DNA from 3 places in the Pseudoalteromonas sp. G5_S1_14_S5 genome. Region 1 is predicted to be linked to each of the others. Evidence: predicted binding sites of a transcription regulator. Region 1 holds the regulator's gene; each other region holds the start of a gene.
What was found. Region 1 encodes LexA, which represses DNA repair genes until DNA is damaged. Its sites were predicted from a motif close to TACTGTATNNNNATACAGTA; they were not measured.

Region 1 (10,616 bases):
GTACGAGAACGGCCACCTTCACTAAAGTATTCTACCGAGTAGCCTTTAGCGAACAGCTCTGCTAGGTACTCACGGAAGATCGTTGAGTACAGCTTATTACCTTTAAAGCTACGACGAATGAAGAACGCACCACCGTGACGGAAAATCGGACCGGCAGGGAAGAAATTCAAGTTGATACCCGCAGCGATATGCGGAGGAACCATACCTTCATGGTAAAGCACGTAAGATAAGAGTAAGTAGTCCATATGGCTGCGGTGACAAGGGACATAAACAATCTCATGACCATCTTGTGCTAGCTTACGAACAGTTGAAGCGTTGTTGATATGTAGGCCTTGGTACAGCTTGTTCCACAACCAACCTAGAATCTTCTCGCCACGTTTGATCAGTGAGTAAGAGAAGTTCGCTGCAATCTCATCCATGATGTCTTGAGCTTCTTTGCTCGCTTTCTCGATCGAGATATTCTTTGACTTCGCTTCGTCTTCAATCGCCTTCTTGATCGCTTCTGATTTTAGTAGGCGATCGAATAATGCTTGACGGCTTGGAAGGTTAGGGCCAGAGGCTGCCAGTTTTTGGCGTGAGAAGTGAATGCGAGCTACACGCGCCAACTTGTGTGCGATAGTGCTGTCGGTGCCGTGTGAGTTTGCCATATAACGCAGAGATACCACTGGGCTGAATCGTACTAGACAGTCGCGGCCAGCAATTAAAACAGCGATTGACTTCTCCAAGCCGTTCATTGCTTGTAGATAAGGCTTCTGATTATTCTCTTTACCAGGCTTACGGCCCCACAATACGGTTGCTGGGATAACTTGCACATCCAGCTCTGAGTCGTCAGCGTGCAGTGCAAGCAGCTCTGAGAAGACTTCAATAGAAGAGGCCGGGACGTAATCATCATCTTGCAGCAACGTTTTGCGTGAAGAGATAAAAACGTAGCGTGGCAGTGATTTACCACTGATTTCAAGCTTGCTTAACGGATCCGGTAAACCCAGTTCTAGCGCGTGCTTTTGTAGTGTTAGTAGGTCGACGCTTGAGCGAAACGGTAAGGCGTATACAATTGGTTTGCCTAAATCAATGTTCAAATCTTCAACTGGATTCGAAGGGATTGATGTACCTTTTACCAATACGGATAAAGGTAGCTTCATTAATGAACGTGAAAAAGATTGTCCAGAAGACATATAGGTTCACAGCCTCAATAGTTATTTCAATGTGCTTAAGCGTATCTCTATTTCTATGATGAGAGAGGGTAACCCCTTCAAGTAAAATAGGGATAAGCCTAGGCGTAAATTTAATCGATGCAAGAATACCAGAAACTGGTCTAACCTTTTAATGGAAATAGTCATATTGCCGTTAAGTTTGTGGCATATCATTCATCGACTGATTGAGTATAGGGTTAAAAATGACCAAAAAATCAAACACCGGATTTAAACGTATCGTGAAAGCAGCGGGCTTTTCATGGCAAGGCATCACAAGTTCGTTTAAAAACGAGGCGGCTTTTCGGCAAGAAGCCTTCATGGCTGCAGTTCTGATTCCGTTAGCGTTTTACCTCGATGTGAGCCAACTAGAACGAATCTTAATGGTGTCCTCGATTGTGCTGGTGATGGTTGTTGAGCTTATTAATACTGCAATTGAAGCGGTCGTTGATCGTATTGGTAGCGAACATCATGAGCTTTCAGGAATGGCGAAAGATGTCGGTTCGGCAGCCGTTTTCATCTGTTTAGCGCTTGCAACTTATGTGTGGTTCGAGATCTTGGTTTTGTAATTAGCGAAAAATGAACTAAAAACAACCAATTGCTTTGCTTTTGTCCAGTTACTGGATATACTCACAGTCAACTGTATAAAAAGACAGGTGAATCATGAAGCCGTTAACGCCCCGCCAACAACAAGTCTTTGACCTTATCAAAGGTAAGATCGAAGATTCCGGTATGCCACCGACACGTGCAGAAATTGCTCGTGAATTAGGCTTCCGTTCTGCTAATGCTGCAGAAGAACATTTGAAAGCTCTTGCTCGTAAAGAAGCGATTGAGATTATCCCGGGTGCGTCTCGTGGTATTCGTATTTTGCTTGAAGATGGAGCAAACGAAGAGCAAGGTCTGCCTCTGATCGGTCAGGTTGCTGCTGGTGAGCCTATCTTGGCTCAAGAGCATGTAGAAATGCATTACCAAGTCGATCCTGGTATGTTTAAACCTCAAGCTGATTTCTTACTTCGCGTAAATGGCGAAAGTATGAAAGACATCGGTATTATGGATGGTGACCTGCTTGCTGTTCACAAAACACAAGATGTCCGTGATGGTCAGGTTGTGGTTGCTCGTGTTGATGATGATGTAACGGTAAAACGTCTAGAACGTAAAGGTTCTACAGTGCTGTTACACGCTGAAAACGCAGAGTTTTCTCCAATCCGTGTCGATTTAGAATCTCAACACTTGTCTATTGAAGGTCTTGCTGTTGGTATTATTCGCAACACGGACTGGATGTAATCAGTTCAAACATCTTATTGATATTTATTCTCAATAACTTGTTATTGTAATTGATATTCATTATCATCTTCTTTGTCGAGATACAAGGAAGATGATGATGCCAATCCAAACCAAGCCTCAAATAAAGCCGCTTATAGCTAAGCCGCGCTCCTCTGATCAAAAGGTTTCCGCTGATCAAGCGTCTGCACATCAAGAACTTCAAGTTCCGACAAACCTCGTTCAACACCTTTGGTTTCGCAGCCGAGAAAGCCTTGCCGATGATGGTCTCGTCTATGATCCTATTGCTGCTCAGGCCTGTAAGCGTTGTCAATTAGCGCCAGAATGCCTTACTGGTGAACTCGACCAACAACAACTTCTCTACGCGACACTAACTCAACTTTGCGATTCTCGAGTTCAGCAGTTCCTATCTCACAACCCTGATGCTTGGATTATTAACGTGGGAGCTGGTCTCGACACCCGTTTTTACCGATTAGACAATGGCCGCTGTCACTGGGTAGAGTTGGATGTAACCGAGAACCTACTTTGGCGACAACGTTTGTTCCACAAAAATGAACGCTATCGCTTGGAGTGTGGTTCCGTAGATGATCTGACTTGGTTAGATGAACTCAATATTCCAGAGCAAGCTTCGGTAATGGTGGTGTGTGAACATGCACTGTTGGACTGCAATGAGCAACAAACAGCGTACTTTATTCAGTCTTTGAGCCGTTACTTTACTCATGCACATGCGTGTGTTGTATTGGCGGGCGATAAGAGCTCAAGTACTTTAGGTAAGAAGCTAGGCTCTGGTGACTATGCACATGGCTTATCTTCTCCAGTCGACAGCATTCTTAATTGGTTACCATGGGCGCAATGGGCTAAAGCATTTTCGCCTTTAGAACAGCAATGTCACCGTTGGAAGTTATGGCAGCGACTATTGTGCAAAATTTCTCAGCTTAAAAAGCGTTTAACGCCGCAACTGGTACTGGTGAAGTGGTAGCGCGAGAGCAGCACGACTTACACATACTCGAAGCTACATCTGTTTAAGCGAAAATTTCACAACATAGTGAAAGCACACTTACTCGGTTAAACTATCGCCTCTAATCAAAGAGGTGATCGTGAAGCTATTTAATCCCCAAACTATTTTTCAAACGCTATCCAATCAAGCTATGCACAAACAAGTGCTGTTGCTCGCGATCCCGATGGTGCTCTCTAATATTACTGTCCCACTGCTGGGTTTAGTGGATGCTGCCGTGATCGGCCACTTAGAACATTCTTGGTATCTAGGAGGCGTGGCGTTAGGTGGCACTATGATCAGTGTGACCTTCTGGTTACTCGGTTTTTTACGAATGTCGACAACTGGCCTTGCCGCACAGTCTTACGGTGCAAATGATGGCAAGCAGCTTGGTTTAGTCTTCGTTCAAGGTGTGACCATGGCTCTCGGGTTTGCTGGTGTCTTCTTGCTATTACATGGCCTAGTTGCTGATCTCGTTTTTTCATTAAGTAGTGCCAGTGATCAAGTGAAGCATTATGGCCAACAGTATTTCTCCATTCGAGCATGGAGTGCACCAGCAGCACTGACGAATTTCGTTATTTTGGGTTGGCTACTTGGAACTCAGAATGCAAAAGCGCCGATGTGGATGGTGATTATCACTAACATCACCAATATCTTGTTGGACGTAGTTTTTGTGATTGGTTTCGGTTGGCAGGTGGAAGGTGCAGCACTGGCATCGGTATTGGCTGATTATGCAGGCTTAACGTTTGGACTGATCTGCGTTTTTGGAATCTGGAAAAAGAGACTGTTACCGTCACCGTGGGCTTTGATTAAGAAATCCAGCCAAGGTTTAAGTCGCTTCGTAAAACTGAATCGAGATATTTTCCTACGTTCTCTGTGTCTGCAAGCCACGTTTACTTTCATGACTTTCCAAGGAGCAAGCTTTGGTGATGATGTCGTGGCAGCCAATGCGGTATTGATGAGTTTCTTGATGATCATCTCTTACGGCATGGATGGTTTTGCCTATGCGATGGAAGCCATGGTGGGTAAGGCGTTAGGAGCGAAAGACAAAGATGAATTAAATCAGTCGTTGATTGGTACCTTCTTCTGGAGCTTCAATATTTGTGTGGTTCTTACCTTAGTGTTCGCGATCGCTGGGTCTAATTTGATTAATATGATCACCACCATCCCAGATGTAAAAAGCCAAGCTGAGGTGTATTTGCCTTGGTTAATTGCAATGCCGTTGGTTTCAATGTGGTGCTTCTTACTCGATGGTATTTTTGTCGGAGCAACTAAAGGCAAGGACATGCGTAATAGCATGTTTGTCGCGACCTGCAGCTTCTTTGCGATTTTCTTCCTAGCGTCTAGTTTAGAAAATCATGCCCTGTGGCTTGCGATGCTGAGCTTTATGGCAATGCGCGGTATTGGCCTTGGTGTGTTATTTGTTTCTCAGTGGAAGAAGGGCGAATTTCTTGCTTAGCTCTAATAGGTAAAAATAAAAGGTGTACCGGTCAAAGGGCATTTAGAACATCATGATCTAATTACTCTTGGTGCTATATTTTTCAATGTCTTAAATAAAAACAGCAAGCTCATGGCTTGCTGTTTATGCATTTGGCCTATGGGTGGTCAAATACTCCTGTTAGTTCTTTATTTAGAATAAACGGTTAAGGCCGTTAAGAGCGGCAACACGATACGCCTCTGCCATTGTAGGGTAGTTAAAGGTGGTATTAACGAAGTATTCGATAGTATTCGCTTCGCCTTTTTGCTCCATGATTGCTTGGCCGATGTGAATGATTTCTGCGGCACGCTCACCAAATACGTGGATACCCAGAATCTCTTTGGTTTCACGGTGGAATAGAATCTTCAAACTACCGATGTCTTTACCCGCGATTTGGGCGCGAGCTAAGTGTTTGAATGAAGAACGTCCTACTTCATAAGGTACTTTCGCTGCTGTCAGCTCTTGCTCGGTTTTACCGACTGAGCTGATTTCAGGAATGGTGTAGATTCCCGTTGGGATATCTTCAATTAAGTGACTTTCAGCCTTACCTTTAACAATCGCTTGTGCAACAAAACGACCTTGGTCATAAGCAGCACTTGCTAGGCTAGGGTAGCCAATCACATCACCGACCGCGTATACATGGTCAACGTTGGTTTGGTAATTGGTGTTCACTGATACTTGACCACGAGAGTCTGCTTCTAGGCCAACCGCACCTAAATTCAATTTGTCAGTGTTACCGGTTCGACCATTGGCATACAGTAGGCAGTCCGCACGCATCTTTTTGCCTGACTCTAGGTGAATGATCACGCCATCATCAGTCCCTTCGATTTTCTCAAAGGTTTCATCGTTACGAATTACAACGCCACTGTTCCAGAAGTGGTAAGAAAGTGCATCTGAGGTTTCATTATCTAGGAATGACAGTAGACGATCTCGCGTATTAATGAGATCGGTCTTTACACCTAAACCACGGAAGATAGATGCGTACTCACAACCGATAACACCGGCACCATAGATGATGATGTGTTGAGGGTCGTGTTTAAGAGAAAGAATAGAGTCGCTGTCGTAGATACGTTCATGCAGAAAGTCGACGTTCTCTGGTTGATAAGGGCGAGAGCCCGTGGCAATGACAAACTTGTCAGCACTGTAGTGCTCTTCCGTACCATCACTTTGCATTACAGAAATAGAGTGAGAATCAATAAAGCGCGCTGTACCAAATACTAGTGTACATTGGTTACGATCGTAGAAGCCTTGGCGCAGTCGTGTCTGTTTATCGATAACGGATTTCGCATGACCGAGAATGTTGGAAAACGTCGAGTGAATGCTTTTGTTGTTCTGACAGAACAGAGGGTTGTTATTGAATTCGATAATCCGGCTTACAGCATGACGCAGAGCTTTTGAAGGAATTGTTCCCCAGTGGGTACAACCACCACCAACGCTGCTCTCTTTTTCAATGATTGCAACGTTCAACCCGGCTTTGGTTAATCCCATCGCTGCCCCTTCGCCTCCGGGGCCACTACCAATTACGATTACATCAAAGTGGTTGGAGTGTGGCATAGATATCTTCCTTGTTATATTTGATTAACATTGCTGTAGCGGGATTTTAACTGATTCTGTTCTTGCGTACATGAAAAGGACATCAGAGAGTCGGTGGGATCACGCAGTGCTCGCGAAAAAATAATATTTGGTATGTCGAATGTCTCCAAATGGCGGTGTGGATATTGAAATTTTTTCTGCGAACGTATTTACTGCGGTACGTGAACAAAGAGGCGTGTTTGGTGTCTTATATAACCGGAGTATCTTATATAAATAAGTGATTCGCGTTATATTGAACAGAGTGTTAGACATGCCTGTTTAGGCTGTAAAAGAAGAAATTGATAAAGTATGAAACCAATGGGCATTCGCGCACAGCAAAAAGAAAAAACTCGTCGCAGCTTAATCGATGCAGCATTTAGCCAACTCAGTGCAGATCGTAGTTTTTCCAACCTAAGCTTGAGAGAAGTCGCTCGTGAGGCTGGAATAGCACCGACTTCCTTTTATCGTCACTTCAAAGACATGGATGAGCTTGGCTTAACCATGGTCGACGAGGGTGGCTTACTACTACGCCAGCTAATGCGTCAAGCTAGGCAGCGTATAGTAAAAGAAGGCAGTGTTATTCGCACATCGGTTGAAACCTTTATGGAGTTCATTGAAAGCAGCCCTAACGTATTCAGACTGTTATTGCGAGAGCGCTCAGGAACCTCATTTGAGTTTCGTACAGCGGTAGCTCGTGAGATACAGCACTTTTCTGCTGAGTTAACCGAATACCTAATCACGACTGGCATGACACGAGATGAAGCTTTTACGCAAGCGGAAGCTTCGGTCATATTGGTCTTTAACTCAGGGGCAGAAGCATTAGATTTAGATCGACGTCAGCGAGACGAACTGGCTGAGCGTTTGATCATGCAATTGCGAATGATGGCCAAAGGGGCTTTTTGGTATCGTAAAGAACGTGAACGTAACCGATTAAAAGGCGGGATAGAATAATGTCGAATCAAAATAATACTGTAAACTGTGGCTCAGAAAGAAAAACACTGGTACTGGCTCTGATTGCTGGTGTGTGTGGCGATGCACTTTTATCTTGGGTAACAATGAGCGAAGTGGGTTTCTCAATCTTCCCACTGATTGCTTTAGTTTTAGCTGTACAAGCACTGTACCAAGAGTACTTAACTAATCCAGTATCGGAAGATATCCCGCTAGTAGGTTTGGCGTGTTTCTTCGTCGGGGCATTTGGTCACTCTGCGTTTGTGAAAGCACAACACCCAGATGCGGGTTCAAACTTCTTCGCGATTATCGTCGCAATGTTACTGCTCGCATGGGTAGGTAAGAAGTTAGGCTTTATCGGTAAAATAGCTTAAGCCAACCTATAAATAAAAAACGAGCCGATTGGCTCGTTTTTTGTGTCTGCAGTTTGGCTTTTACCTAGATTTGGAAAGCGAGTGTTACGCTTTACGCTCTAGGAATACGCCAGCTTCCATGTGGTGTGTGTAAGGGAACTGGTCGAAAAGAGCAAAACGAGTAATATCGTGTGTTTCGCTTAAAATTTCCAAGTTCTCTTTCAATGTTTCAGGGTTACAAGAGATGTACATGATGCGCTCGTAGCCTTGAACCATCTTGCAAGTATCTACATCCATACCTGAACGTGGTGGATCAACAAAGATAGTGTTGCAGTTGTAGCTCTTCAGATCGATGTTTGCTTGTTGCAGACGGCGGAACTCACGTTTGCCTTCCATCGCTACAGTAAAGTCTTCCGCAGACATACGGATGATCTGAACGTTATCAATCTTGTTGGCTGCAATGTTGTATTGCGCTGATTCAACTGATGGTTTCGCTAGCTCGGTTGCTAATACACGCTCGAAGTTTTGTGCCAGTGCTAGTGAGAAGTTACCGTTACCACAGTAAAGCTCTAGTAGATCGCCTTTGCTATCTTGAGTACAGTCAACGGCCCACTCCAACATTTTCTCAGCCACTTTACCGTTTGGTTGAGTGAAGCTGTTCTCTACTTGCTGGTAGATGTAGCTATCGCCATTTACGTCTAGTTTCTCAATAACGTAATCACGGTCTAAAACGATCTTCATCTTACGAGCACGACCAATCAGGTTTAGGTTAAAACCTTCATCGTTCAATTGCTGTTTTAACGCTTTGGCATCTTGAATCCATTGCTCACCTAGTTGACGGTGGTAAAGCAGAGACACCAAGATCTCACCGCTAAGCGTAGATAGGAAGTCTACTTGGAATAGCTTATGGCGTAGAGAGTGGTTGTCTTTCATTGCATCGACTAACAAAGGCATCAAGTCATTGATAAGACGGCTAGCAGCAGGGAACTGGTCTACACGGTATTTTTCTTTAGTTTCTTGATTGAACATGACGTAGTACATATCGTCACCTTCATGCCACACGCGGAACTCAGCACGCATGCGGTAGTGTTGTTCTGGAGATTCATACACTTCCAGCTCAGGCACATTATATTCTGAGAACATTTCAGTAAGACGCTCTGTCTTTTCTGCCAGTTGTTCTTGGTAGCGTTGCGGGTTTACATCTAAATTCGCCATGGTTATGCCTTTTGCTGTCGTGCTTTTAAATCAAGAGCGCAGATTTTATTCAATCACAGGCGCTTGTCCAGTGTTGAGCGCCATTCAATGTAAATCGACCATGAAAACTATAGCTTATAACTATCTCAGACTAGACAAATGATTCATAGGTCAATACTATCTCCAGCAAGCTGGTGCCATTTAGATGTATAGATGGCTGAAAAGGGAATCTGGTGTGAATCCAGAACTGACGCGCAGCGGTAAAAGAGAACGAGTATTCATCAGACACTGCAAATAGCTTTTTGTGGGAAGTCGAATATCAGGTAACCATAAGGTTGTGCTCTTGAGTCCGAATACCTGCCAGCGGCTAAACCATGACATGTGGTTTGGTAGGAATTTACGCGATTTAGGATCACAACATGAACAAATCCCTTTTAGCGGTTGCTGTAGCATCGCTGCTTTCATCTATCTCCAATTTATACGCCCAAGAAGCATCTACTGACGAAACCATGGTGGTTTTAGCTCGTAGTGATTTTAATAATTCAATTGACGATATACCTGCCAATGTAACTGTTATTACATCAGACGATATAGCTGCGAGTGGAGCCAAAAGCTTAGATACTTTGCTGCGAGCTAGAGCAGGAATTCAAGTTTCTGATACTAACAGCGGGCCATCATTCTCATTACGCGGCTTTACTGGTGGGCAAGCTGCTAACAATACACTGATCTTAGTTGATGGACGTCGTCTAAATAAGCAAGATTTGTCAGCTCCGCAGGTTAGTTCAATATTGATCTCTCAGATAGAGAGAGTTGAGATACTGTCGGGTAGTGCTGGTGTGCTTTATGGAGATCAAGCCGTAGGTGGTGTTATTAATATAATCACCAAAGGAGCTTCAGAAGATGGTGGTAATTTGTCAGTTAGCGCTGGTAGCTTTGATTCCTTTGCTGGCAACGTTGATGTTTCTAGAAAACTAAATGAGCAATGGAGTTTGTTCTTTAGTGCTAGTCAAGATAACAGTGACAATTATAGAGATCATAATGTTCGTGAGACTGGAGCATTATTAAGCCGATTGAATTATAAGCAGGATTCAACTGAATTTTTTGTAGAGGCTAGTTACTACGATAATAATCGAGAGTATGCCGGCTCATTGACAGAGGAGCAGTACAAGAATGATCCGACACAAGCCGCTTCTGCGAATCAAACAGATTATTCTCATGAAATCACCCAAGCATTAAGAGCTGGTTATAAGCAAGATGTGAATGAATCTTGGGTCTTAGGGACTGATGTTATTTACGATAATACGTCTGGTTCAGGCTCTGCATGGGGAAGCTCAACGAGCAGCGATAGTAAGCAATTATTTGGTTCAATAAAGCTGGAAAATCAGTTTTCAACAGGGTCCGGCGAAGGTAATGCTTTATTAGGACTTGGAGGGGCAAACCGTGATCATTCTTATAAATCCTCTTCCACCGATCGTTCGAATAAACAAGATACTTACAGCGTCTTTGGACAAGTTAACTACCCATTTCTTGATGATTTAACTCTTACAACAGGCGCACGTTATAGTGCAGTCGAAGATAAGATTTTTGATGCAGCTATATACCCAAATAAA
Region 2 (10,616 bases), on a different contig from region 1:
CGTTGAGATCTTGATGGAGCTGGTGGACGGCCCGTTTAAGAAACTGCAAGGCGGTTGGTATTTTACCCCATTGGATGACCAGGCCTGTAAGGTCGAGCTTAAGTTAGAATTTGAATTCTCTAGCCGAATGATTGAAATGGCATTTGGTAAGATTTTCAATGAGCTAACGACCAACATGGTGAGCGCATTTACTCAACGAGCGAAACAGGTTTACTAAACCATGACTATTGAATCAGATATGATCCACGTAGAAGTTGTGTTTGCACTTCCGCATGAACAGCGTGTGTTTACTTTGGTTGTGAACAAGAATGCGACCGTTGAAGAAATTATTGCGCAGTCTGGTGTTTTGGAACTGTACCCAGAGATCGACTTAGCGAAAAACAAGGTTGGCGTGTTCAGCCGTAACGTGAAGTTAGATGCAACGGTTCGTGATAAAGACCGTATAGAAATTTACCGTGCTCTGCTGGCTGATCCAAAAGAGATTCGACGTAAACGTGCCGAACAAGCAAAAGCAGCTGCTGCTAAATAGCATCGAAAATGAATTAAATTCACAGAGAGCTCGCCACATTGGCGAGCTTTTTTGTGTTTGTGAGTGAGATTTAGTGGGTTAATTTGTAAGCAAATATTAAAAAGCCTGCTCATTGAGCAGGCTTTTAAGATTCTTGATTGAGAGCTTGTCTACTGAAAGCTAGCGAAGGCTTTCGAAGAACTCATCACTGGCTTCAAAATCACCGTTGATCGTAACTAGGGTGCCAGTAGCATCAAAGTTCACGACGAGGTTTTTCTGAATCGGGTCTTCATGACCTTTTTGGTGGTGGTAAATGTAGTACCACGTATCTGGGTAGCCATTTTCGATAAGCATAGGTGAGCCCATAACGTAACGAACTTGTGTTTTTGTCATGCCAAACTTGAGCTGGTCGACAGCTTCTTGTTCAACATAGTTACCCTGATTGATGTCAATTCGATAAACCAACTTCTCTAGTAGAGAGCAACCGGTCAACATTGTTAGTGCAAGTGGAACTGCAACTAACCACTTTTTAATTCGCATAGTTTGAGATCTTTCTTCGCTAAAATACTGCCTGATAATAAACAAGCTCCAGCAAGAAGTAAAAAGCTCCTTGCGCTTTGAGCTTGTTATGACTGGCAATTTTGAATTTAGTTGCAAAATTGCCAATATTTTTCATCAAATTATCAGAAAGTTGCTGAAGATTTAATCTAAGCTGCGACTAATAACTCTTTTGCGTTGGCAAGGGTCGACTCGGTAATTTGGCTGCCACCAAGCAGTCGAGCCAGCTCTGAAACGCGTTGTTGCTCATCAAGTGTGTGCATTTGAGTTTCGGTTTTACCTGATTTCGTGTTCTTTGCCACAAACAGCTGCTGATGACCGCAACCGGCAACTTGAGGTAAGTGAGTCACACATATTACCTGAGTTGATTCGCCCAGCTTACGCAGCATCTTGCCGACTACAGCAGCGGTTGGGCCACTGATACCCACATCCACTTCATCGAAAATCAGACTTGGTGTATCGACTTTTTGCGCGGTGATCACCTGAATCGCTAGTGAGATACGTGATAGCTCACCACCGGACGCCACTTTAGCGATTGGTTGCATCGGTTGGCCTGGGTTGGTAGACACAATGAAGGTCACGTTATCCATCCCCAATGGTGATGGGTGGGTGTTGGTGTGGTTTACTTCAATCGCAAACTGCGCTTTTTCCATGCTGAGCTCGTGCATGCTTTGCGTGATCAGCTTGTTAAGCTCTTTCGCGTAACGAACGCGAGATTTATGCAGCTTCTCAGATTTTTCTACGAATGATTGGTATTGGTTTTCAACGTCATTCGCTAACTCTTCAAGCTTTTCATCAGAGCAGTCCAAGGCTTCAACTTGTTGTAGTAAGTCTTGATGGTGTTTATACAGCTCTTCAGGCAATACGTGGTGTTTACGTGCCATCGACATCACTTTAGAGAAGCGCTCCTCAACGTAAGCCATGCGACCTGGATCGACATCGATGCTATCAAGGTAAGTTCTTAGCTCGCTGTTGGTCTCTTCAATCTGAATAATGGCTTCAGACAGCATATTTGGTAGCTCAGCAAGTCGCTCGTCTAATTCTGCTAATTGAATTAGGGAGTGATTGGCCGATTGCAGAATACCAAGCGCATTAACTTCTTCACCTTCGTAAATAAGTTCGATAGCTTGCTGGCAGGTTGAGGCCAATTCTCCGCTATTGGCGAGGCGCTTATGCTCTTGTTCGAGCTCTTCATATTCTTCCTCCCCAATAGATAACTCGTTTAACTCTTTGATTTGGTATTCAAGAAGCTGTTTCTGAGCTTGGTTTTGTTGGCTGTTTTCACGTAACTCTTTTAGGTGATTGTCTGCTTGGCGCCAAGTTTGATAAGCGTTACGTGTCGATTTCAATAGGTTTAAATGGCCCGCGTATTGGTCAAGCATTGCCATTTGGTAGTCGCTTTTCATCAGCTGGTGATGCGCGTGCTGACCATGAATGTTGATCAGCAGTTGTCCTAGGGATTTCAATTGTGAAAGAGGAACCGGGCTACCGTTAATGAATGCACGCGAGCGACCTTCTTTAGAGATGGTTCTGCGCAGGATACATTCGGTGCCGTCTAGAAGTTCGTTATCTTCTAACCAGCGAGTTGCGTGCAGATTGTTCTCAAGTAAGAAAGCAGCACTGACTTCGGTTTTTTCTTCACCTTGTCTAACCATTCCTGCATCAGATCTCCCTCCAAGACACAAACCTAAAGCATCGATTGCAATAGATTTACCCGCACCAGTTTCCCCAGTGATTGTTGTCATGCCTTTAGAAAGTTCTAGCTGTAAAGACTTAACAATAGCGAAATTATTAACACTTAAATGAGCCAGCATTTTTATTTACCTGTATAATTGAACAATACTGTATATAAGTTCAGTATATACTGTTTCTTTATACAGTAAAGCCGGCAGGTGAAAATTTTTTGTGAGTTCGATCAAATCAAACTTCGTTTGTAGGTGCTTGATATTGAGGTCTATTTACGAAAAGAGATTCCAGACACCTCTGCCTTCGGTTCTGGAATGACGGTTAGGGTGAGGTTTACTGTCCGTAGCTGTCATTCCCTAGAGCGACGAAGGCGCGTGGTCGGGAATCGTTTTGTGATTTGTTTTGGTGGATGAGATTCCAGACACCTCGTTCCTCGGTTCTGGAATGACGGTTAGGGTGAGGTTTACTGTTCGCTGCCGTCATTCCCTATAGCGACGGAGGAGCGTTGTCGGGAATCGTTTTGTGATTTGTTTTGGTGGATGAGATTCCAGACACCCCGTCCCTCAGTTTTGGAATGACGGTTAGGATGAGGTTTATTGTTTGTAGTCGTCATTCCCTATAGCGACGAAGGAGCGTAGTAGGGAACCTATTTGGTAATAAAAAAGGCTGACGAATATTGTCAGCCTCTGAAACTTTCGGTTGTTACTAGTGCCGTTTAGCTAGAACAGCTTACTCGACCAGCCCAGTTTGTTACGTAGGACATGGTAGTAGTTGTAGTCTTTCGGATGGATCAGCTTGAGCACATTTGGGCTTTGGTAAATGTGGATTTCGTCGCCTGGAGATACAGGTAGAGAGATTTGGCCATCGCAGCTGACTTCTTGAGTGCCGCGGTTATCAGGCGATACGATCAATTTAATGTGACGTTTCCCATCGACAACAAGCGGTCGGCTTGAAAGCGTGTGAGGAAACATGGGTACCAAAGATATCGCATTCAAGCTTGATGACAAGATTGGGCCGCCGCCAGAAAGCGAGTAGGCGGTAGAACCAGTTGGCGTCGACACGATCAAACCATCAGAACGCTGCGAGAAAGCGAAGCTGTCGTCGATGTACACTTCAAACTCGATCATGTGCGCGACTTGGCCAGGGTGAAGTACTGCTTCGTTTAGTGCCGCGTTATGGCTTTTTATTTGGCCGTGGCGGTGGATCTCTGTTTCAAGCAGGAAGCGTTCTTCTTCCATGAACTCGCCTTTGAGAACATCGGTCAACGCGCTCTGGAAGTTTTCCGGGTTGAGATCGGTCAGGAAGCCAAGGTTACCTCGGTTCACACCAATAACTGAAATATCGAAACGAGATAAGATTCGAGCAGCGCCGAGCATGTTTCCGTCACCACCGACTACAATGGCGAGATCGGCGCGTTTACCTAAGTCGACCAGGCTAGAAAAATGTTCTTTTGGGATATCGTCTAAAATACTGGCGAGTCTGTCATCAACAAACACTTGATAACCCTCTGCACTCAGCCACTGATAGAGTTCTCTATGAGTCTGAATTGCTTGCTGATCTCGAGGTTTACCAATAATGGCGATCACTTCAAATGGCTTTTTCATAAGGTTTCCAAACGAATTAGGCTTGAATCAAAATTCTTCATCCCCATAATAAAGGCAAGTTGAACGTCTATGCGAGTGTTTTATATCAATTTGAGGCGCAAACCCGCCTGTCACTTGCATTGGAAACGAATTCTGGAGATATCATGAGCAACGAAGAAAACAAAGTAACCGAAGAAGAACTAGATCAGATCATTGCTGAAGCAGAAAAAGTTGAAGAAGCTGAACTAAACGCAGACGCTGCTGATGAGCAGGAAGCAAAGATTGCTCAACTAGAAGCGGCATTGCTAGCTAGCGAAACTAAAGTGAAAGAGCAGCAAGACTCTGTTCTTCGCGCTAAAGCTGAAGTTGAAAATATGCGTCGCCGTAGCGAGCAAGAAATTGATAAAGCGCGTAAATTCGCTTTGAACAAGTTTGCTGAAGGCCTACTGCCTGTTATCGACAACCTTGAGCGTGCAATGCAAGCTGCAGACGCTGAAAACGAAGTGGTTAAGCCACTATACGAAGGTGTTGAGCTTACGCACAAAACATTCGTGGACACAGTTGCTAAGTTCGGTCTGAAAGAGATCAACCCTGAAGGTGAAGCGTTCAACCCTGAATTCCACCAAGCGATGTCTATCCAAGAAAGCCCAGATCACGAATCAAACACGGTTATGTTCGTGATGCAAAAAGGCTACGAGCTAAACGGTCGTGTCGTCCGTCCTGCAATGGTAATGGTTGCTAAGTAATTGAGTGGTGCTTGCATAGCGAAAGGTTCGACCTTTTACTGATTAAGCGAGCAGCAGTTACAACATAATTCACTAGTTGATGTGAAATAAGAAGAGAGGCTTATGCCTCTCTTTTTTTATGCCTACCACTTGAGAGTTCGCGTAAATAGTCCGTCAAACTGCATTAAGGATGTCGTTCTTTGTATTTCAAACAGAACAGCGGTTTAGAGTTTTATGTTATGAAACTGGTTGTAAATAAGAAAATGTTTTGATGTCACAATTGTGATATTTTTGTAAACAAATGCTTTTAATTGTTATCTTTGTATGTAAAATCCACTGCCATATAGCGATATTACTCGCATATACAACTATAAAAGTACAAATTTTAAACACAACAGACTGGAGAAGAACGATGGATAAATCGCTCTCAAGTAAGATTTTTGTAGGCCTGTTTATCGGCCTGATTATTGGTACTGCTATTCAGTACCTATTCAGCGGAATCGCTATTTTTGACACTTACCTACTTGGTGCTGCAGAAGGTGCTGGTGGTATGTTCGTATCACTTATCAAGTTGCTAGTAGTGCCTCTTGTATATGTATCTATTGTTTGCGGTATCGTTGAACTAAAAGATATCCGTTCATTTGGTCGTCTTGGTGGTAAAACCTTTGGTCTTTACATTATTAACACCATCATCGCGATCTCTGCTGCTCTAACGATTGGTCTTATCTTCCAACCTGGTGCGGGTGCAAACCTAGCAGGTACGGTTTCTGAGACGATTGCACTTACAACAACAGAAACACCAGACATCTTCTCTCTTGTTGTGAACATCGTTCCTAGCAACCCAGTACAAGCATTCGCAAGCGGCGACATGCTACAAATCATCTTCATGGCGATTCTGACAGGTCTTGCTATTCAAGCGCTTGATTCTCGTGGTGGCCCAGCTATCAAGACGTTCAAGATGGCTAACGAAATCATGATGAAGCTTATCGGTCTAGTAATGAGCCTAGCGCCATACGGTGTATTCGCTCTGATGATTCAACTAGGTGCAACACTGGATGCAAACACGCTAATGTCAGTAGCTGGCTACGTAGCGCTTGTTGTTGCAATGCTTGTGTTCTGGATCTTCTTCTTCTACCCGATGATGGTGAAGTCATTCACTGGTATTTCTCCAAAGCAGTTCCTACGTGCAACTCGAGAGCAAGTTCTATTCTCACTATCTACTGCAAGTTCGAACGCGACAATCCCAGTAACAATGCGCACTCTTACTGACAAGCTAAACGTATCGAAGTCAGTAGCGGGCTTCGGTGTACCACTAGGTGCAACAATGAACATGTCTGGTGTATCTATCTACATCGCACTAGCAACTATGTTCGTAGCAAACGCATTTGGTCAGCCAATCAACACTGCTGATATCTTCACTCTAGGTCTAACTATCTTGCTACTGTCTATCGGTGCTGGTGGTGTTCCAGGTGGTGGTGTAGTAATGGTAGGTGTTCTATTACACCAACTAGGTCTACCACCAGAAGGTCTAGCTATCGTTGCTGCTGTAGACCGTATCTGTGACATGTTCTGTACTTCTTCAAACGTAGTGGGTGACACAGCGGTAAACACTATCGTTGCTAAATCTGAAAACGAAATCGGCGTTGAAGCAGACGAAGAAGTTGAACTGAAGAAAGCAGAAGCTTAATTTAAAGTTCTTCCTTCTATAGACAATGTCTATGTTGAAAGCCTTGATTGAAAGCGGAGCCCAAGTGGCTCCGTTTTTTATTGAATGATAAAGATAGATATTATTTGGGGTGCTGTGGAGCAGCGCGGTTGCGTTGAGTTTTTCTTGGCGTTGATCGTTAGCCATAAGACTTGTACAGCAACACCAGATGTTTTCCACACAAGGAAAAACGGTGCTTTTGAATCGAATTCCGGGTTTATTAGTGTGTTAATGATATGCATTCTTACCTAATCATTCTTTTTATTAAAATAAATGTAAAAAAATCCGTTTCTACCCTTGAAAAGGTATCGTGAGCCCTTATCTATGGTGCATACGAAAGCAAATTGTATTTGCACTTTAATTTTGTGTATTAGGGTTGAATCTCTAATTACCACCCCCACATCAGTGGGTATAGCAAAAACTTAATAGAATATATTTCGGAGATAGCCTGATGGGTAAAATCATTGGTATTGATTTAGGTACTACTAACTCTTGTGTTGCTGTTCTTGACGGCGACAAACCACGCGTAATCGAAAATGCTGAAGGCGAACGTACAACAGCATCAGTAATCGCATACACAGAAGGCGAGACGCTAGTTGGTCAACCTGCAAAACGTCAAGCTGTTACTAACCCTCAAAACACACTGTTCGCTATCAAGCGTCTAATCGGTCGTCGTTTTGAAGATGAAGAAGTTCAACGCGATATCGAAATCATGCCTTTCAACATTGTTAAGGCTGATAACGGTGATGCATGGGTAGAAGCGCAAGGCCAAAAAATGGCTGCTCCTCAAGTATCTGCTGAAGTTCTTAAGAAAATGAAGAAAACAGCTGAAGACTTCCTAGGCGAAGAAGTCACTGGCGCAGTTGTAACTGTTCCTGCTTACTTCAACGATGCTCAACGTCAAGCAACTAAAGATGCTGGTCGTATCGCTGGTCTAGATGTTAAACGTATCATCAACGAACCAACGGCTGCTGCTCTAGCATACGGTCTAGACAAGCAAGGCGGTGATCGCACTATCGCTGTTTACGACCTTGGTGGTGGTACATTCGATATCTCTATCATCGAAATCGATGAAGTAGAAGGCGAGAAGACTTTCGAAGTTCTTTCAACTAACGGTGACACTCATCTTGGTGGTGAAGATTTCGATAACCGCATGATCAACTACCTAGTAGATGAGTTCAAGAAAGAGCAAGGTATCGACCTTAAAACTGATCCACTAGCAATGCAGCGTGTTAAAGAAGCAGCAGAAAAAGCGAAAATCGAGCTTTCTTCTACTACTCAAACTGACGTAAACCTACCTTACGTTACTGCTGATGCGACTGGTCCTAAGCACATGAACATCAAAGTGACTCGTGCGAAGCTTGAGTCTCTAGTTGAAGACCTAGTACAACGTTCTCTTGAGCCTCTAAAAGTTGCTCTAGCGGATGCTGACCTATCTGTAGGCGAAATCACTGACGTTATCCTAGTTGGTGGTCAAACTCGTATGCCTATGGTTCAAGCTAAAGTTGCTGAGTTCTTCGGTAAAGAAGCTCGTAAAGACGTAAACCCTGACGAAGCAGTAGCAATGGGTGCTGCAGTTCAAGGTGGTGTACTAGCTGGTGACGTTAAAGACGTACTACTTCTAGACGTTACTCCTCTATCTTTCGGTATCGAAACGATGGGTGGCGTAATGACTAAGCTAATCGAGAAAAACACAACTATCCCTACAAAAGCGGATCAAGTGTTCTCTACAGCTGAAGACAACCAAAGCGCGGTAACTATCCACGTACTACAAGGTGAGCGTAAGCAAGCGACTTACAACAAGTCTCTTGGTCAGTTCAACCTAGAAGGTATCCAACCAGCACCACGTGGCATGCCACAAATCGAAGTAACTTTCGACCTAGATGCTGACGGTATCCTAAACGTATCTGCGAAAGATAAAGCGACTGGTAAAGAGCAGAAGATCACTATCCAAGCATCAGGCGGTCTGTCTGAGGAAGAGATCGAAGCAATGGTACAAGAAGCAGAAGCTAACAAAGAAGCGGACAAGAAGTTCGAAGAGCTAGTAACTGCTCGTAACCAAGCTGACCAAATGATTCATGGTACTAAGAAGCAAGTAGAAGAAGCTGGTGAAGCTCTACCTGCAGACGAGAAAGAGAAGATCGAAGCAGCTATCGCGGCACTAGAAGAAGTTAAGTCTGGTGACGACAAAGAAGCTATCGACGCTAAAGTTCAAGAACTTATGCAAGCAGCTCAGAAGCTAATGGAAATTGCTCAACAACAAGCTCAAGCACAGCAAGCTGGCGCTGAAGCGGGTGAGCAACCTAAGCAAGACGACGATGTGGTTGACGCAGAGTTTGAAGAAGTTAAAGACGGCAAAAAATAATTTCGTCACAGAGTAGCTTAATTTCATGTTAGAGGTTGAGCTACCTGCTTAGAAATTACATAGTCTCAATGACTTACTAGTGCGGGCGTCAGAGGAAACTCTCACGCCCGTATATTTGTATTTAAGCTTGTCAATCTAGATAATGGCTCTCGAATCTCGAATCTCGAATCTCGAATCTCGAATCTCGAATCTCGAACCTTTATCTAGATTGATACACAGACTACTGAAGTTACTTTTTGGTAGTAGCAATTATTTGGTGACCTAGAACATGTCAAAACGTGATTTTTACGAAGTATTAGGCGTAAGCCGCGATGCATCAGAGCGCGATATTAAAAAAGCGTACAAGCGCTTAGCAATGAAATTCCACCCGGACCGTAACCAGGGTGATGAGAGCGCAGCGGACAAATTTAAAGAAGTAAAAGTAGCGTACGAGATCCTAACCGATCCTCAAAAGAAAGCAGCTTACGACCAATACGGCCATGCAGCTTTTGAACAAGGCGGCATGGGTGGCGGCGGTTTCGGCGGCGGTCAAGGTGACTTTGGCGATATCTTCGGTGACGTATTTGGCGACATCTTCGGCGGCGGTCGTCGTGGTGGCGGTCAACAACGTGCACAACGTGGTTCAGACCTACGTTACAACATGGAACTGACTCTAGAAGAAGCAGTTCGTGGCGTATCTAAAGAGATTGAAGTACCAACACTGGTTGAATGTGACACTTGTGATGGTAGCGGCGCGAAGAAAGGCTCTTCTGCGCAAACTTGTGGCACTTGTCATGGACACGGCCAAGTACAAATGCGTCAAGGTTTCTTCGCGGTTCAGCAGACTTGTCCTACTTGTAACGGTAAAGGCAAGATCATCAAAGACCCATGTAACTCTTGTCACGGTCAAGGCCGTAAGCAGAAGACGAAAACACTTAGTGTTAAGATCCCTGCTGGTGTTGATACTGGCGATCGTATTCGTCTATCTGGCGAAGGTGAAGCGGGAGAGCAAGGCGCTCCAGCTGGCGACCTGTACGTGCAAGTTCACGTAAAAGAGCACAACATCTTCGAACGTGATGGCAACAACCTTTACTGCGAAGTACCAGTAAGCTTCTCTATGGCAGCTCTAGGTGGTGAAGTTGAAGTTCCAACACTGGATGGTCGTGTGAACCTTAAAGTGCCAGAAGAGACACAAACGGGCCGTATGTTCCGTATGCGTGGCAAAGGCGTGAAAGGCGTTCGTGGCGGCGGTGTGGGTGACCTAATCGTTAAGCTAGTGGTTGAGACGCCAGTTAAGCTAAGCTCTCGTCAGAAAGAACTTCTACGTGAGTTTGAAGAGACATGTGGCGGCGAAGCGGCAAGCAAGCATAAGCCTAAGTCTGAAGGTTTCTTCAGTGGCGTTAAAAACTTCTTCGATGACCTAACTAAGTAATTAGGTTATTGAAATATTAAGTTATCGATACTTTAACTTAATGACGAAAATAGAAAGCCTGCTCATGTAGCAGGC
Region 3 (10,616 bases), on a different contig from region 1:
TTAGAGCCAAAACTCTAAAGAGAGTCTTGTCCATTGGTCGATGCAGCTTAGCGACTTGTTCTGCGAGATTACTCACTGTCTTTGTCCATCATTTCAGAATGCTCAAGCCATAGAGCATTGATGATGCCGAATGCACATGCTAGAAGTACACCCAAAATCCATGCGAAATACCACATAAAATTTCTCCTAAGTTATTTCACTTCTATCTTAGTAAGCTGAAACGTCGTTATTTTCGATGTGTTTCTTATCTAGGCGACCGAACATTTTGTAGTATGTCCAAGTTGTGTAGCCAAGAATCACAGGAACCATTACCGTTGCAACTGCAGTCATTAGACCAAGTGTCAGCTCACTCGCTGTTGAGTCCCACATAGTCAAACTATGGTCAGGGTTCAGGCTTGATGGCATTACGAATGGGAACATTGCAAAACCAGCCGTTAAGATCACACCTGCGTTAGATAGGCTCGAGAATAAGAAAGCGAAACCACCGCGCTCAAGACGAGATGCAATTACAGCGAATAGTGGCATAACCACACCTAGAATCGGTGCCGCCCACATTGCTGGGTACGTCTCAAAGTTTGTCATCCACGCGCCAACTTGAAGTGATACTTCTTTGTTTAGCGGGTTAGAGTCTGCGAAGGTATCAATCGTACTTGTAATTACATAGCCTTCGATAGATTGAACCCAGAAGCCACCAATAACAAATAGAACAATTGAGATTAGGCCTGTGAGCTGAGCAACGTTACGAGCACGAGCGTGCAGCGCCTCAGTTGTCTTCATTTGTAACCATGTTGCACCTTGCGTTACGAACAACATCAGAGCTAATACACCACATAGCAATGCAAACGGATTTAGCAGAGCGAAGAATGTACCGTGATACTGAGACATCATTAGGTTATTCAGGTCAAATGGAACACCTTGTAGAAGGTTACCAAATGCTACACCGAAGATGATTGGCGGAACTGAACCACTGAAGCAAAGTGCGTAGTCCCACGCTTCACGCCATTTCAGATTTTCAATCTTTGAACGGTAATCTAGGGCAAGTGGACGTAGCCAAAGTGCAGCGAGAGTCACGTACATAGCAAAGTAGAAGCCAGAGAAAGACGTTGCGTAAACCATTGGCCAGGCTGCGAAAAGTGCACCACCAGCTGTAATCAACCAAACTTGGTTACCATCCCAGTGAGGGGCAATCGTGTTCAGCATAATACGACGTTCAGTGTCACTCTTACCGATTACTGGTGAAAGTGCTGCAACCCCCATATCGAAGCCATCGGTTACTGCAAAACCTACTAATAGAACACCGATTAGGATCCACCAAATAAGTCGTAAGCTTTCGTAATCAAACATTAATATCCCCTCACTTATACTTCAACTGAACGGCTAACTTTGTCTTCAACAGAGTTATCACTTTGTTCGAAGTGGTAACGGCCTGTCTTCAAGCTACTTGGGCCTTTACGTGCGAATTTCAGCATTAGATAAACTTCAGCAATCAAGAACACTGTGTACAGTGCCAATATAGCGAAAAGAGAAGTCCAAAGCTGTTCAATAGTTAGTGCTGATGCAGCAACGTTAACCGGTAGTATTTCACCAACCGCCCATGGTTGACGACCAAATTCAGCAACAAACCAACCTGCTTCAATCGCAATCCATGGTAGTGGGATGCTGAATAAAGCAGCTTTGAGAATCCAAGGTTTTTGTTCGATTTTCTGGCGGCATGTTTGGATAAATGAGGCACCGAAAACGAACAACATAATAAACCCGCAACCAACCATAATACGGAACGCACTAAACAGTGGCCACACTGTTGGGATCGAATCGTCCGCTGCCATTTGGATTTGGTCTTCCGTTGCGTCAACAACATTGTCTGTGTAACGTTTTAGAAGTAGTCCGTAACCTAAGTCACCTTTGACTTCGTCAAACGCACTCATATTTGCTTCAGACTTATCACCTGCGCGAAGCTTTTCAAGTAGCTCGTATGCATAAATACCCGTACGTATACGATCAACATGCTGTTCACGTAGGTCGTGTAGACCTGTTACTTCCTCATCAAACGAACGTGTTGCAATAATACCCATTACGTAAGGGATCTTGATTGCGTAATCGGTATTCATGGTTTCTTGGTTTGGTACACCGAATAAAGTAAATGCAGCTGGTGCTGGCTCTGTGTGCCATTCGGCCTCAACCGCAGCGAGTTTCACTTTTTGAACTTCACCTAACTCGTAACCAGATTCGTCACCCAAAATAATCGTTGATAAAATAGCAGCCATACCGAAAGATGCTGCAATAGCGAATGAACGACGGGCAAACGCTACATCTCGGCCTTTAAGTAGGTAATATGAACTAATCCCCAGTATAAACATTGCACCACACGTGTAGCCAGAAGCTACTGTGTGTACAAACTTAACTTGTGCAACTGGGTTAAACACGACCTCTGCAAAACTTACCATTTCCATACGCATGGTTTCGAAGTTGAATTCTGCGCCTACTGGGTTTTGCATCCAGCCATTCGCTATAAGAATCCAAAGTGCAGAGAAGTTAGAACCAAGTGCCACTAGCCACGTTACCGCTAAATGCTGACGCTTTGACAGTCTATCCCAACCGAAGAAGAAAAGACCAACAAAAGTAGACTCTAGGAAGAATGCAACAAGCGCTTCGATAGCCAGCGGAGCACCAAAGATGTCGCCAACATAATGAGAATAGTAAGACCAATTAGTACCAAACTGGAACTCCATGGTTAAGCCTGTCGCTACACCAAGAGCAAAGTTAATACCAAACAATTTACCCCAGAACTTGGTCATGTCCTTATAAATTTGCTTGCCAGTCATTACATAAACAGACTCCATAATGGCAAGTAAAAATGCCATACCTAAAGTCAATGGAACAAATAGGAAGTGATACATCGCTGTAAATGCAAATTGCAAACGCGACAGATCAACAACATCAATCATGGTAACTCCTTTGTGTCGGCTGGATGACACTTGTGTGATTATTCACCTCAAAAGTCCATGTTAAAACAATCTGCAATATTGTTATTACAACATGAAATTTGTAGCAAAAACGTACCGTTATAGTTAGATTATTGTTAAGTTGTAGCTAATATAGCTGACGCTAATATTACTGGTAAAATCAGTATCTTTCAAAAGGTTTATGGAAGAACCCTGCGCTGATTTGTATCAAATTTATTCGTGCAAATTAGGGGGCTTTTTGAACAATCATGATTAAAGTCACACCAATTTGGCTTGTCTTAATAACACTGCATGATAGCTGTGACAAAACCTCAGCACACAATCAACATTGGAGTCACAACCCCCATAAAGTAGTAACAAAAGATATGGCAACTTATTTCAATCTTTGTTAGTTAAATCAAAGGTGAAATCAAAGTTTTCATTTTTGACGCGACATGTTCGAACTTTATAGCGACGAGCACAATAGAGTTGTTATTCAGTAAAGCGAAAAAATCCCAGCGCTTATGCAACTGGGATCTTTAGAAATGAATATTTTAGCGATTGGACGGTCTATCTATTGCAAAGTGTAAATAGGCTCGGTCAGTCGCAATTCGGCCTCGTGGTGTTCTTTGTAGATAACCTTGCTGAATCAGATACGGCTCTAATACATCTTCAATGGTATCTTTTTCTTCACCAATGGCTGCCGCCATGTTGTCGATACCAACAGGACCACCACCAAACTTCTCCATGATTGCCAGTAGAAGTTTTCTGTCCATATAGTCGAAACCTTTAGCATCGACATCGAGCATGTTCAGTGCGCTATCTGCAACCTCAGGGCAAATATGACCGTTCCCTTTCACTTCTGCATAATCACGTACACGGCGCAATAAACGGTTTGCAATACGTGGTGTGCCGCGAGCACGACGAGCAACTTCTAATGCACCTTCCGGTTCCATTGATAAGCCAAGGCAATCGGCACTGCGCTGAACGATGTTTTGTAAGTCTTCGACTTTGTAATACTCAAGACGCTGAGTGATACCAAAACGGTCACGAAGTGGAGAGGTCAGTGAGCCAGCGCGAGTGGTTGCGCCAATCAAAGTGAAAGGCGGCAGGTCAATTTTGATTGAGCGTGCCGCGGGGCCTTCACCGATCATAATGTCCAATTGATAGTCTTCCATAGCGGGATACAACACCTCTTCAACCACAGGGCTTAATCGGTGGATTTCATCAATAAATAGCACATCATTTTCTTCAAGGTTAGTTAGCAGCGCCGCCAAGTCACCGGCTTTCTCTAATACAGGGCCAGAAGTGGTGCGAATATTCACATCCATCTCATTTGCAACGATATTCGCTAACGTTGTTTTACCAAGACCGGGAGGACCGAATATCAACAGATGGTCAAGCGCTTCATTACGCAACTGTGCCGCTTTGATGAAAATCTCCATCTGATCACGAACGTGGTCCTGACCTTGATAGTCGGCGAGCGCCTTTGGTCGTATTGCACGATCGATAACATCTTCATCTTTAAAAACCGGGTTGTCAGGAGCAATGAGGCGATCTGCTTCAATCATAGAGAGTTCCAATTTGAGAGTGTTAACTCTGTTTTCTTTCAATTCTTGTTAAAAGTATCACCTACGTTAGGTAAACACTCGTTTTACCTAACGTCGAAGCATAAGAGCCGACACGCTAGATACAAGTATCTTTTATCAGCCATACCTTAACCTTTCGATTGAACTATGGCTGTATTATCAACTTCGATTAGACCATCGACTTCAAGGCTTCGCGAATCAACTGTTCACTTGTCATGCCGTCTTTCGCGATTTGAGAAACCACCTTAGAAGCTTGAGTTGGTTTGTAGCCTAGTGCAAGCAGCGCACTTACTGCTTCTTCTTCAGCATCATGAACCGTTGGCATAGAGTCAATCGGTGCAGCGTCAGTCGCAGGGGTAAACAGGTCACCTGCCCCCCACCCTTTAAGGCGGTCTTTCATTTCAACAACAAGACGTTCCGCCGTTTTCTTACCAACGCCCGGAAGTTTCACTAACGTTGAAATGTCTTCGCGTTCAACACTCTGAACAAACTGGCTCGCTGTCATACCTGAAAGGATACCAAGGCCAAGTTTAGGGCCAACACCGTTCGCTTTGATCACTTCGCGGAACAACGCACGCTCTTTAACTGTGTTGAAGCCATAAAGGAGCTGCGCATCTTCACGTACTACAAAATGCGTATAGATAATTGCTTCTTCGCCTACGTTCGGTAGTTCATAAAAACAGCTCATTGGCATTTGTACTTCGTAACCAACACCACTGACTTCAATCAATAATTCTGGTGGCTGTTTTTCTATTAATGTACCGCGTAGACGTCCGATCACAATTCACTCTCTTGATGGAATTTAATTAGAGGGACAGAATATAAAAGAACTGGATGCTTATCCAGTTCTTTGTGGTTTTTCGAGGGATTTATTTACGCCTGTTTAGCTTGGGAGACCACGTAATTTAGGCTTTCAACCAATTCCTTAACTGAAGAGACATGCCCGGTCAGTTCAGAACCATAATTAGCGACTAAACCCGACACAGATTTGGTTTCAGCAACGCTCTGCGCCACTTCAGAGCTGGCAAGATCGAGCTCTTTTAAGGATTCCATCTGCATCGCCATAATATCAGTTAACTGGTTCACATCAGTAGAGATAGTCTGAACCTCTGAAATAATGCCGTTCATTTCATTGGCCGTAGTTTCGATGATCGCTCTGCCGTGCTCCACTTCCACTTTACTGCGATCCAACAAGCTTCGGATCTCGATGGCTGAATGACTACTTTTTGCTGACAGCTCCCTTACCTGGTCAGCTACCACAGCAAAGCCTCTCCCCTGCTCACCTGCGCGAGCCGCTTCTATTGCGGCATTTAGCGCGAGTAAATTGGTTTGCTCTGCTACCGAAGTAATTAAGTCAGCGACCTTCATGATCTCTTGGTTACTTTGTATAATTTGACTGATGGCTCCGGTCGAGGCCTCAAGAGATTCAGAGCTCTTTTGTGCTTTGGTGCCAACGGCTTCACTGCGCTCTTTGAGTTCACCGACAAACGAATTCGACTCTGCGATACCTTGTGTCATCTGATGCAGTTGCTGGCTCATCTCCTCGGCTGCACTCGCCTGAGATTCACAATTGATGTTCAACACTTCGACTTGCGCATGTAAATCTTGTGACTGTTGTTCTAGATGTACAGAGACACCCTGTAAGCTTTCTGAATTCGAGTTGGCTTGGTCGAGCACAACTGACAAGCGTCCTTCACTTTGTGTCGCTTTGTTAGCGACCTGCTGACTCTCTGAAATCGCTTGTTCTGCCATCTCGATAGCGACTTCTTTTTGTTTGGCTGTAAACGCTTGTGCAATACAAATCACCACCAGCGGCATAATAACCCCCGACCATGTTTCAACAACCACCGCTTCCGGAGTAAGCACTAACTGCGGAAATATGAATCCGTTTAGATGAGCGGACGTCATCACCAAAGAGACACCAATCACCAACCCACTCCACACCAAAGCGACAATGCGCGTTCCTGATAAAAAGAAAGCAACCACTAACAAAGGTACCCAATAGGCCTGTGTCGAATCCACCACACCGCCACTTTGATAAATGATATTCAGTGCGTGCACCGCCATACCGACAAAGCCAAAGTTAAGTGCCAAACTTGGTTTCCCAGTAACACGAAGTAACGTGGCTGAGAACAGTTCAAAGACGATAAGGAACACAGAAGTAGCAACCAGCAGCTGCTCTCCGTGTTTTGTCCATTTGATTAAGCTGTAGATACCGACAAAGAAAGCGATGAAAGTGAAAAGTATTAAGATGTCGGCTTGTCTGGTTTGATTGTTGTTCCATTCGCGAGTTTTGGGCAGAAATAGCACGCGCCACAACTTGATAGGGTTCATCAGTGATCATCCTTGATTAACTTATAAGACCTCCGACCAATGTTAATATCATGTTAAATAGGACGCAATATTATGATCTAGGTTCTGTTCGAAAGATCTCATTTCCTCAGGGGTTTAGCGGCTTATTGCTTTGATATGAGCCTAACCAAACGCGAGGCTCATCAGTGTAACTAGGCGAGGCGATATATGCTGGAAGCTAACTGGAGGAGAAAGTTAACGATAGCGCCCTTTTCTTGCGCCTGTGGCTTTACCTGCCAGTGCAATCAAGGTTTTGTTGGTGTTGGCGTGAGTGATCGCTACACCTAACGCATCGGCAGCATCGGCTTGTGGTCTCGCAGGTAACTTAAGCATACTCATTACCATGTTCTGAACCACAGACTTATCAGCACCACCATTACCTGTCACCGCCTGTTTAATCAAACGAGCGGCGTATTCATGAACCGGCAAATCTGCATTTACAGCGGCCACAATTGCGCTACCACGAGCCTGACCTAACTTAAGTGCCGAATCCGCATTCTTTGCCATGAATACTTGCTCAATAGCAAACACATCCGGCTGAAACTGAGTAATGATTTCACTTACCCCGGCGTAGATCTGCTTGAGTCGGCCAGGAAGCTCTTTTTCCGAGGTGCGGATACACCCACTGCCTAAGTAATGCAGATGGCGACCATTTTGACGAATCACACCGTAGCCGGTAATGCGAGAGCCGGGGTCAATCCCCAAGATAATAGACATAACTTCTAGTACTGATTATTTATACATGCTTTATCAGCTTAGTATATCGAACGATAAAAAAAATGTCCGTTAAATTAACGGGCATTTTTATTTACATAAGCAAAAGTCACTCCAATAAAGAGTCACTTAAAAGATAGAGTTCTTAGCTTATTCAGCCGACTCTTCTTTTTGTGCTGCTTTAACTGTGATTGCTAGCTCTTCCAGAGATGCTGGGTTTGCTAGGCTTGGCGCGTCTGTTAGTAGACATGCTGCAGCTGTTGTTTTCGGGAATGCGATAACGTCACGAATGTTCTCAGTACCACAAAGTAGCATTGCTAGACGGTCAAGACCGAATGCTAGACCAGCGTGTGGTGGAGTACCGTATTGAAGAGCATCTAGTAGGAAGCCAAACTTCTCTTGTTGCTCTTTCTCTTCGATACCTAGGATACCGAATACAGCCGTTTGCATCTCTGCGTTGTGAATACGTACAGAACCACCGCCAACTTCGTAGCCGTTGATTACCATGTCGTATGCGTCAGAGTTTGCTGCTGCTGGGTTTGCTTTTAGCTCTTCCGCAGTCACACCTAGTGGAGATGTAAATGGGTGGTGCATTGCGTGTAAGTTACCTTCGCCGTCTTCTTCAAACATTGGGAAGTCGACAACCCACAATGGAGCCCATGCAGATGTATCTGTTAGCTCTAGGTCTATACCTAGTTTAAGACGAAGTGCGCCCATTGCTTCAGCAACGATGCCTGCTTTGTCTGCGCCGAACAGAATGATATCGCCAGATTCAGCTTCAGTGCGATCTAGAATACCTTTGATTACGTCTTCGCTTAGGAATTTAGCAACTGGAGATTGGATACCTTCCATGCCAGCGGCACGGTCGTTAACCTTCATCCAAGCTAGACCTTTCGCGCCGTAGATGTTTACGTACTCTGCGTAACCGTCGATTTGCTTACGAGTTAGCTTAGCACCACCTGGAACACGGATAACCGCTACACGACCTTTTTCGTCGTTAGCTGGGCCAGAGAATACTTTGAACTCAACGTCTTTAACTAGGTCAGCAACGTCAACAAGCTCTAGTGGGTTACGTAGATCTGGCTTATCAGAACCGAAACGACGAATCGCTTCAGAGAAAGGCATTACTGGGAATTGACCTAACTCTACATCTAGAAGCTCTTTCCACATATCGTGAACTAACTTTTCAGTGATGTTACGTACTTCTTGAGAAGACATGAACGATGTTTCGATATCGATCTGAGTAAATTCAGGCTGACGGTCAGCACGTAAATCTTCATCACGGAAACATTTAACGATTTGGTAGTAACGGTCAAAACCAGACATCATCAGCAGTTGCTTGAACAGCTGAGGAGATTGAGGAAGCGCGTAGAAGCTGCCTTTATGAACACGGCTTGGTACTAGGTAGTCACGAGCGCCTTCTGGAGTCGCTTTCGTTAGTACTGGTGTTTCGATATCTAGGAACAGGTTCTCGTCTAGGAAGCGACGAACGAAGCTAGATGCACGAGCACGAAGCTTGATGCGATCACTCATTTCTGGACGACGAAGATCGATGTAACGGTACTTAAGACGCTGTTCTTCAGAGTTCGTTTGGTTGAAGTCTAGTGGAAGCGCTTCTGAACGGTTGATGATCTCGAGACCAGTAGCGTAAAGTTCTACTTCACCAGTAGCCATGTCTTTATTTACTTGGCTGTCAGGACGAACGCGTACTTCACCAGTCAATTTGATACAGAACTCATTACGCAGTTGGTTAGCGATCGGGAAGATATCTTTCATATCTGGATCGACAACAACCTGAACGATGCCTTCACGATCACGCATATCAATAAAGATAAGACCGCCTAAATCACGGCGACGGTTTACCCAGCCGCACAATTCCACAGTTTGTCCCGCCAGGGACTTGTTCAGGTTACCACAGTAATGGGTACGCATAATGAATTTCCCAATCTCTTAATAATTTACTAATTTCCAAGTTGTAGGTGTTAAAATAGCTCTACAGAGCTTTTTACCTAACAAAGCAAGGAATCATTTATACGCGGAAACTCGGTTAAAATCGACCTTCCACACTCGAATTTATTGTGTTTTATCTGGCTTTGCTGCTTTTTAGCTCATCAAGCGCGCAAAGATTCACCAAAACCAAAAAAATTGCGATAATTATATCTCGAAAATACCTTAATCAGCAAAAGTCTCGTACAGTAGATTTTCATTTCGATTAAAAGCAGTAATGTGATGACTAATGATGCAAAAACGATGGACACTTTACCTCTAAGACTTGGATTAACCATGTGGTCTCATTCTGAGTGGCAAAGTCAGTTCTACGGTAAAGGCACCAAACCCGCAGAGCGCCTTGAAAAGTACACTCAAGTTTTCCATACCGTAGAGGGCAATACGACCTTTTACGCAACGCCGAATATGACTACCGTGCATAACTGGAAAGCGGCAAGCCACGATGACTTCAGGTTCACCTTTAAACTGCCCAAGTTTATCACCCACCAGCAACAACTTAGACACTGCCAAGCCGAGCTCAAAGAGTTCTTAATAACGATGTCACCCCTACATGATCGCATAGGTCAGTGGACCATACAGCTACCACACAGTTTTGAACCGAGTATGCTTCCCACTCTGCAAAAATTTTGCACCTTGTTTCCAAAGCAGATGCAGCTCGGCGTTGAAGTTCGCCACTTGGGTTTCTTTGATAAAGGCGATGCTGAAAAACGCTTTAACCAATGGCTTGTCGAAGAAGGTATTAACCGCATCATTATGGATAGCCGCCCTGTCTTTTCTGCGCTGCCAACCACAGAAGCGGTAATCGATGCGCACCAGAAAAAGCCACGCGTGCCCGTTCATGCCATTGCGACGGCCAACAATCCAATGATTCGATTTATTGGTCACCCTGACCAAGCGCCAAATATCGAATTTTTCAAGCCTTGGTTTAACAAAATTCCACAGTGGCTAAGTGAAGGCAAACAACCGTACTTAATGATCCACACCCCAGACAACAATCATGCACCAGAACTCG

Region 2: recN (DNA repair protein RecN) is a predicted target of LexA. The motif match lies at 2,929-2,948, and genes of this name have one in related genera.
Region 3: ruvC (crossover junction endodeoxyribonuclease RuvC) is a predicted target of LexA. The motif match lies at 7,610-7,629, and genes of this name have one in related genera.

The regions. Positions count from the first base shown of each region.
Region 1 covers NZ_JBQKUM010000096.1:1,315-11,930, forward strand. Annotated here, with positions in the region: gene plsB (glycerol-3-phosphate 1-O-acyltransferase PlsB) at 1-1,172, opposite strand, end outside; gene ACTRWI_RS20120 (diacylglycerol kinase) at 1,394-1,756, shown strand; gene lexA (transcriptional repressor LexA) at 1,851-2,471, shown strand; gene ACTRWI_RS20130 (class I SAM-dependent methyltransferase) at 2,569-3,447, shown strand; gene dinF (MATE family efflux transporter DinF) at 3,566-4,921, shown strand; gene sthA (Si-specific NAD(P)(+) transhydrogenase) at 5,093-6,493, opposite strand; gene fabR (HTH-type transcriptional repressor FabR) at 6,830-7,462, shown strand; gene ACTRWI_RS20150 (YijD family membrane protein) at 7,462-7,833, shown strand; gene trmA (tRNA (uridine(54)-C5)-methyltransferase TrmA) at 7,918-9,027, opposite strand; cobalamin riboswitch at 9,182-9,385, shown strand; gene ACTRWI_RS20160 (TonB-dependent receptor) at 9,426-10,616, shown strand, end outside.
Region 2 covers NZ_JBQKUM010000001.1:78,952-89,567, reverse strand. Annotated here, with positions in the region: gene ACTRWI_RS00375 (SRPBCC family protein) at 1-217, shown strand, start outside; gene ACTRWI_RS00370 (RnfH family protein) at 221-529, shown strand; gene bamE (outer membrane protein assembly factor BamE) at 689-1,048, opposite strand; gene recN (DNA repair protein RecN) at 1,216-2,880, opposite strand; gene nadK (NAD(+) kinase) at 3,472-4,356, opposite strand; gene grpE (nucleotide exchange factor GrpE) at 4,500-5,081, shown strand; gene ACTRWI_RS00345 (dicarboxylate/amino acid:cation symporter) at 5,473-6,747, shown strand; gene dnaK (molecular chaperone DnaK) at 7,217-9,130, shown strand; gene dnaJ (molecular chaperone DnaJ) at 9,399-10,541, shown strand.
Region 3 covers NZ_JBQKUM010000057.1:8,387-19,002, forward strand. Annotated here, with positions in the region: gene ybgE (cyd operon protein YbgE) at 1-76, opposite strand, end outside; gene cydX (cytochrome bd-I oxidase subunit CydX) at 69-176, opposite strand; gene cydB (cytochrome d ubiquinol oxidase subunit II) at 208-1,344, opposite strand; gene cydA (cytochrome ubiquinol oxidase subunit I) at 1,359-2,945, opposite strand; gene ruvB (Holliday junction branch migration DNA helicase RuvB) at 3,497-4,513, opposite strand; gene ruvA (Holliday junction branch migration protein RuvA) at 4,701-5,312, opposite strand; gene ACTRWI_RS16280 (methyl-accepting chemotaxis protein) at 5,405-6,865, opposite strand; gene ruvC (crossover junction endodeoxyribonuclease RuvC) at 7,079-7,600, opposite strand; gene aspS (aspartate--tRNA ligase) at 7,748-9,529, opposite strand; gene ACTRWI_RS16295 (DUF72 domain-containing protein) at 9,848-10,616, shown strand, end outside.